Regions from separate parts of the Stenotrophomonas sp. YJH_SMC_19 genome, predicted to be linked through region 2. Evidence: riboswitches for the same ligand, from Rfam matches in the RefSeq annotation. Region 2 holds a riboswitch; the other holds the start of a gene.
The links. Region 2 has a riboswitch for glycine ahead of AC5P5R_RS08935 (trimeric intracellular cation channel family protein). Riboswitches for the same ligand answer to the same signal wherever they lie in the genome.

Region 1 (3,393 bases), on a different contig from region 2:
GCTCCCGGCACAGTCGGCGTCCGGGGCCAGCAGCACCACGCGGTCGCCAGGGCGGGCGTGCATGGCCCAGCGCGAGGCGGGACCGGTTTCGCCATGGATGACGAAATCGACGTCGACCTCGCCCTGCTCGGCGCGCAACTGGCGGATGGTGTAGGTACGCATCGGCGGGCGCTTGTCGTCCGGCAGGGCCCGGTAGCGTGGGTACCAGTCTTCACCGCTGGGGACCTGCGGCACCTCCTGGCCGGGCAAGGGGAAGAACACCTTGATGCGCTGGTCAGGGCCTTCGGTCTTCATCCGCGCCACGTCGGCACCGGTGAACACCATGCGGTCCAGGGAAGGGGAAAGAACGCGGCGCTCCTTCAGCGCCACCTCGAACAGGCGGTAGGTCTGCTGCGCAGCCATGGGGAACCTCATGCAACGACATCGGATTGGCTGGCTGTCGTGCATCCACGCACCGGCTGGCTGGAGTGCCCAGCCTAGTCCGGTCGTTCCTCTTCGCAAGCGTTGCGGGCAAAGCGGCCGGCCCTACCCCTGCGCGCTGCTCAATGGCCCGTGCAGGCCGCCTGTGCCGCGCGTTCACGCTGGTGTTCCCAGTACCAGAACACGAAGCCGGCGGCGAAGAACGCGGCCTGCCCCAGCGCCAGGTGCAGCGGGCTGGCGCTGAGCAGCGGCGACACCACGCCGGCCACCACCGTGCTGATCATCAGCTGCACGAAGGCCTGCAGCGACGAAGCCAGGCCGCGCTGGTGCGGGTACATGTCCAGCACCGCCAGCGCCAGGATCGGGAAGATCAATGCCATGCCCATGCCGCCCAGGAAGATCGGCAGCACCGCCCACGGCAGCACGAACTGCGGCGACAGCGCCACGTAGCCGACATTCAGCAGCACCGACAGCGCACACAGGCCGAAACCAATGGACACCTGGCGGGTGGGCGTGGTGTGCCCGGCCATGCGCCCGGACAGGAACGAGCCGGTGGTCATGCCGCCGATGGTGGGGATGAACAGCCAGGCAAAACCACCCTCGCCCAGATGCAGGTGCTGCATCACGAACACCGGCGCCGAGGAGATGTACAGGAAAATGCCGCCGAAACCGATGCTGCCGGCCAGCGCCAGGCGCAGGAACCGCGGGTTGAAACCGATGCGCACGTAATCACGCAGCAGCACGCGCGGCGACAACGGCACCCGTGCCTCCACCGGATGGGTTTCCGGCAGGTAGCGTGCAGTGGCCGCCAGCAGGAGCAGCGCAAACACCACCAGGAACCAGAAAATCAGTGGCCAGCCGGCGCCGCTGAGCAGGATCCAGCCGCCGATGATCGGTGCGATGGCCGGAGCGATGCCGAACAGCATCGATACCTGGCTCATCAGGCGCTGCGCGTCGTGTCCGTGGTACAGGTCGCGGATCACCGCGCGGCCGACGATCATGCCGACGCCTGCTGACAGGCCCTGCAGCGCACGGAACGCCAGCAGCGTGGTCAGGTCGGTGGACAGCGCGCAGCCGACCGAAGCGCCGACGAACACCACCAGGCCACCGAGGATCACCCGCTTGCGGCCCCAGGCGTCGGACAGCGGGCCGTGCGCAAGGCTCATCAGGCCGTAGAACAGCAGGTACACGCTGATGGTCTGCTGCACCGCCACCTCGTCCACCGCCAGGCGCTGGGCCAGCTGCGGGAACGCCGGGAAGATGGTGTCGATCGAGAACGGACCGAACATGGCCAAGCCGGCGAGCAGCAGGGCCATGCGGCGGGTGGAGGGAGCAACAGCGGCGGTCATGGGAAAGGCGTCCGGCAGGGCCATGCGCGGCACGCACGGCGGGCGCCGGTCCCCTGCAGCAGGGACGGCGCCAGATGAATTCGGGTATCCGCCCATCATAGGTGGGGATTGCGCCTGATGCCATGCAGCAGTGCACGAAATGCACGGACGGGCCATCGGCCATTCAGGCGCGGCCTCCAGGTCCGAAAGCGGCCGCCGCGCCCGCAACGGGCTATAATCGGCGGGCAACACGGTGGGAGAAGCGGAACACCGCTGCCGAAGGCGCAACGCCCGTAATCGCTCAGGCCCGATACCACCCGTAACACAACTCTGGAGAGACCGGTTCGATCCGGCGCCGAAGGGGCACGAAGCTGCGGTCCGCCGAGCTTTTAAACTCTCAGGCAAAAGGACAGAGGGGCGCCCCGCAGACCGCCGACCGGCGGCTTGTGCCCGTGCGTGTGCCCTTTCCTGACGGATCCTTCGCCATGTCCCAGAACACCCCTTCCCTGCGTGAGCTCGAGCACCACAACGCGTTCGTCGAGCGCCACATCGGCCCCAACGACGCCGAGATCGCGCAGATGCTCGACGTCGTCGGCCACGCGTCGCTGGATGCGATGACCGACGCCATCGTGCCGGCCAAGATCAAGTCGCCGGCACCGCTGGCACTGCCGGAGTCGATGACCGAAGTGCAGGCACTGGCGAAGATCCGTGCGATCGCCGACAAGAACACCGTGCTGCGCAGCTTCATCGGCCAGGGTTACTACGGTACCCACACGCCGAACGTGATCCTGCGCAACATCCTGGAAAACCCGGCGTGGTACACCGCCTATACCCCGTACCAGGCGGAAATCTCGCAGGGCCGCATGGAAGCGCTGATCAACTTCCAGACCCTGTGCGCCGACCTGACCGGCATGGAAATCGCCAACGCCTCGCTGCTGGACGAAGCCACCGCCGCCGCCGAAGCGATGACTCTGGCCAAGCGTTCGGCCAAGTCGAAGTCGGACACCTTCTTCGTGCACGACGCCGTGCACCCGCAGACCCTGGAACTGCTGCGTACCCGCGCCGAGCCCATGGGCATCGTGCTGCGCGTCGGCACCCCGGCCGAAGCACTGGAAGCAGAAGCGTTCGGCCTGCTGCTGCAGTATCCGGACACCTTCGGCCAGGTCGGCGACTACAAGGCGCTGGTCGATGCCGTGCACGCACGCGGCGGCCTGGTGGCCGTGGCCACCGACCTGCTGGCCCTGACCCTGCTGGCTGCCCCGGGCGAATGGGGCGCGGACATCGTGGTCGGCAACAGCCAGCGTTTCGGCGTGCCGTTCGGCTTCGGTGGCCCGCACGCCGCCTTCATGGCCTGCCGTGACGCCTACAAGCGCTCGATGCCGGGCCGCCTGATCGGCGTTTCGATCGATGCCCAGGGCAACCCGGCCTACCGCCTGACCCTGCAGACCCGCGAACAGCACATCCGCCGCGAGAAGGCCACCTCCAACATCTGTACCGCGCAGGTGCTGCTGGCGGTGATGGCCTCGATGTACGCCGTTTACCACGGCCCGGAAGGCCTGACCCGCATTGCCCGCCGCACGCACCGCCTGGCCTCGATCCTGGCCGCAGCGCTGCGCAATGCCGGCGTGCAGGTCGGTGGCGACTT
Region 2 (3,393 bases):
CCGGCTGCAGCTGTCGGGCGTGCTGGCCTGGTGGTTCTGGCTGGCCGCGCACGTGTTCTTCCTGATCGGCTTCCGCAACCGCATCGTAGTGCTGCTGAACTGGGCCGTGGCGTACTGGAGCTACCAGCGCAGCGCGCGCATCATCTTCGGTGATGACCAGGAAGACCGGCGACCCCGACGGTAGTGCCGGCCGCTGGCCGGCTGCCGCGCGGTCCGCCCCCTCTCCGCAGGAAAGGGCTCTGACTCCGTCAACATCATCCATGCATGGTGTGGATCTACCGCTTCATCGGGCCGCCGGGCGCCCGCCGTTTCGACCATGCGCGGCAGAAGTCCTCCTTCCTTGCGGTGTCGGCAATCTGCGCGGCACTCCAGTTGCGGGTAATCCAGATCGTCAGTGCCGTGCTGCTCAGATGCCAGCGCAGCATGTCGTGCCGTGGCTGCCGCCAAAGATGGCGGCGGGCAATCCAGAACGCCTCCCGTTCCAACTCTGGCACCTTCTTCTTCATCGCGTCGTCGTCGAAGAACTGCGCGGCGAAACTCCAGGGATTCATCGGCTGAAATCCTGTTCGCGGTTCACTGCTGCACGCAGCCACACCACTGGGCGCACGGTCTGCTGGCTTCGGCCAACCGCCCACCAGGGCAAGCCCGAGCAGGTACAGCAGGCCAGGCAGCAGTGCGATGCCGGCGGCCAATACGACGACGGAGACCCATGCCTTACCGGCGGCACGCATCGTGCTCACTTCGCCTTCGGTTTCGGGTACCACAACGCGTTGACGATGACCCAGCGCTGGTCGAAGCGCCCCATGTGGAAGTAATCGACGAACCACGGCGTTTCCAATCGCACCGAGGCGGCATTGCCGGTCACGTCCAGCACCGTGCAGCGGCGGTCCCATTGATCCTTCGGGGTTTTCAGCGCGCCCTGCTTCGTCAGCGCGACCAGTTCTTCCTTCGACATGCGGCGCAGGCCCAGCCGCTCGTCGGGCGTATCGCCGAGGACCGCGCGCTTGGCCAGGTCCGGGTGCAGGGAGCGGGCGACGCGCTGCGGGTCGGCCTCCAGCTGGCCGTCGACGTAGTCATGGCAGGTGGCTTCGATGGCCGCGAGGGTGGCCGGGTCGGCAGCGGGACTGGTTGACGCAGAGAGAGCGAACAACAGGGCGACGGTGGACATCCGGGTCTCCAGCGCTGAGGGCTGGGCGATCATCGCATGGCGGCACAGAGGCATCCATGTATGCCATGGATCTACAGGGACCCAGCATCCACCGCCTGCAACCACGCCAGCTTGCGCTCGCGCGGCAGCTGCTTGAGCTGCCACTCGGCCCGCGAGGCGGCGGCCCGGTCCGGGTATTCGCGCACGGCCAGCACGCGCAGCGGTGGCCGGGCCCGGGTGTAGCGCGCGCCCTTGCCGGCCTGATGGGCGGCGAAACGCGCGTCCACGTCGGTGCTGATGCCGGCGTAATAGCTGCCATCGCGACATTCGAGCAGGTACAGGAACCACGGGCGGAGGGACGGGGCCATGCCCGGATTATGCCGTGCTGCACTGCAGCGGATATACTGGCGCCCGAATGCAGGAGAGAGGCGCCGCGCTGGCGCCCGCCGAAGGCGCAGGCTCCCATGATCGCTCAGGCCGGTGGGCTGGAATCCCACCAACCATGCATTCGACTCGCCGAGCTGGAGAGAGGTCACCGGGCATGCCCGGGACGATCCGCCGAAGGGGCACGCGGCCCATGCCGCTGAACTCTCAGGCAAAAGGACAGCGGGAGCGGCACCGGTCATCGTCATTCCGTCATTGCGCAGGCAATGGCGGCGTCCGCGCATGGCCGGCCCCACCGCGCCCGGAGCCTGCCCCATGTTGCTGTCCATCATCTACCTGATCGCCATTTCCGCCGAAGCCATGACCGGCGCGCTGTCCGCCGGCCGCCGCCGCATGGACCTGTTCGGCGTGGTCATGATCGCCTGCGTCACCGCACTCGGCGGTGGTTCACTGCGCGACATCCTGCTCGGCCACTACCCGCTGGGCTGGGTGAAGCATCCCGAGTACCTGGGCTTCACCGTGTGCGCGGCGCTGATCGCCACCTGGGTGGCGCGCTGGATGCACCACTTCCGCCGCACCTTCCTGGTGCTCGATGGCCTGGGCCTGATCGCCTTCACCCTGATCGGCTGCTCGATCGCGCGCGAAGCCGGCCATGCGATGCCGATCGTGCTGATCGCCGGCATGCTGACCGGCGCGTTCGGCGGCGTGCTGCGCGACATCCTCTGCAACGAGGTGCCGCTGATCTTCCAGAAGGAGCTGTACGCGATCATCGCGCTGCTGACCGGCGCGGCCTACCTGTTGCTGCTGCACTGGGGCGTGGCCGACGCCACCGCGATCCTGTGCTGCCTCGGCGGCGGCTTCGCGCTGCGCCTGCTGGCGATCCACTACCGCTGGGAAATGCCGAAGTTCGTGTACCACGACGAAGTGCATTGAGGTTGGCGCGGCGGAATCCGCACCACCCCGGCGATGTACCTGGCGCTGTCGCTCATGCGCAGCGCCAGGCGCATCGCCGGTGCAGATGGGCCGGTCTCCAACTCCGACCGGCCCTGATCGCGGCCGCACCCCCGCAGGCGCTGGCCGCCATCCACACACGTGCCGCACTCAAGCGGCTTCGGACACCTTCACTTCGCGACGGGCGCGCACGGCCGCGGCCAGTCGCTCCAGCACCGTCACGGTGGTGTCCCAGTCGATGCAGCCATCGGTGATGCTCTGCCCGTAGACCAGCGGTTGGCCTTCCACCAGTTCCTGGCGGCCACCGACCAGATGGCTCTCGATCATCACACCGACGATGCGCTGTTCACCGTCTTCCAACTGAACGGCGATGTCCTCGATCACCTTCGGCTGGTTGTCCGGGTTCTTCAGGCTGTTGGCATGGCTGGCGTCGATCATCAGGCGCGTCGGCAGCTTGGCCTTGGCCAGCGCCTGGCAGGCCTCGGCGACACTGCCTGCATCGTAGTTCGGCTGCTTGCCGCCGCGCAGGATCACATGGCAATCCGGGTTGCCAGTGGTCGACACGATGGCGGTGCCGCCCTGCTTGGTGACCGACAGGAAGTGATGCGGATTGGAGGCCGCACCCACCGCGTCGGCGGCGATCTTCACGTTGCCATCGGTGCCGTTCTTGAAGCCGACCGGGCACGACAGACCCGAGGCCAGTTCGCGGTGCACCTGGCTTTCGGTGGTGCGCGCACCAATGGCGCCCCAGGCCACCAGATCGGCGATGTACTGCGGCGAGATCACGTCGAGGAACTCGACACCGGCCGGCAGGCCGAGCTTGTTGATGTCGCGCAGCAGGCCACGGGCGATGCGCAGGCCCTTGTCGATCCTGAAACTGCCGTCCAGGTCCGGATCGTTGATCAGGCCCT

Region 1: another riboswitch for glycine. It lies ahead of gcvP (aminomethyl-transferring glycine dehydrogenase); the one in region 2 lies ahead of AC5P5R_RS08935 (trimeric intracellular cation channel family protein).

The regions. Positions count from the first base shown of each region.
Region 1 covers NZ_JCAFRI010000018.1:12,374-15,766, forward strand. The annotation lists gene AC5P5R_RS16690 (siderophore-interacting protein) at 1-402, opposite strand, end outside; gene AC5P5R_RS16695 (multidrug effflux MFS transporter) at 543-1,769, opposite strand; glycine riboswitch at 2,069-2,171, shown strand; gene gcvP (aminomethyl-transferring glycine dehydrogenase) at 2,234-3,393, shown strand, end outside.
Region 2 covers NZ_JCAFRI010000006.1:74,541-77,933, reverse strand. The annotation lists gene AC5P5R_RS08955 (NAD(P)/FAD-dependent oxidoreductase) at 1-184, shown strand, start outside; gene AC5P5R_RS08950 (hypothetical protein) at 276-731, opposite strand; gene AC5P5R_RS08945 (nuclear transport factor 2 family protein) at 737-1,168, opposite strand; gene AC5P5R_RS08940 (GIY-YIG nuclease family protein) at 1,240-1,515, opposite strand; glycine riboswitch at 1,556-1,645, shown strand; glycine riboswitch at 1,659-1,764, shown strand; gene AC5P5R_RS08935 (trimeric intracellular cation channel family protein) at 1,847-2,464, shown strand; gene AC5P5R_RS08930 (3-deoxy-7-phosphoheptulonate synthase) at 2,633-3,393, opposite strand, start outside.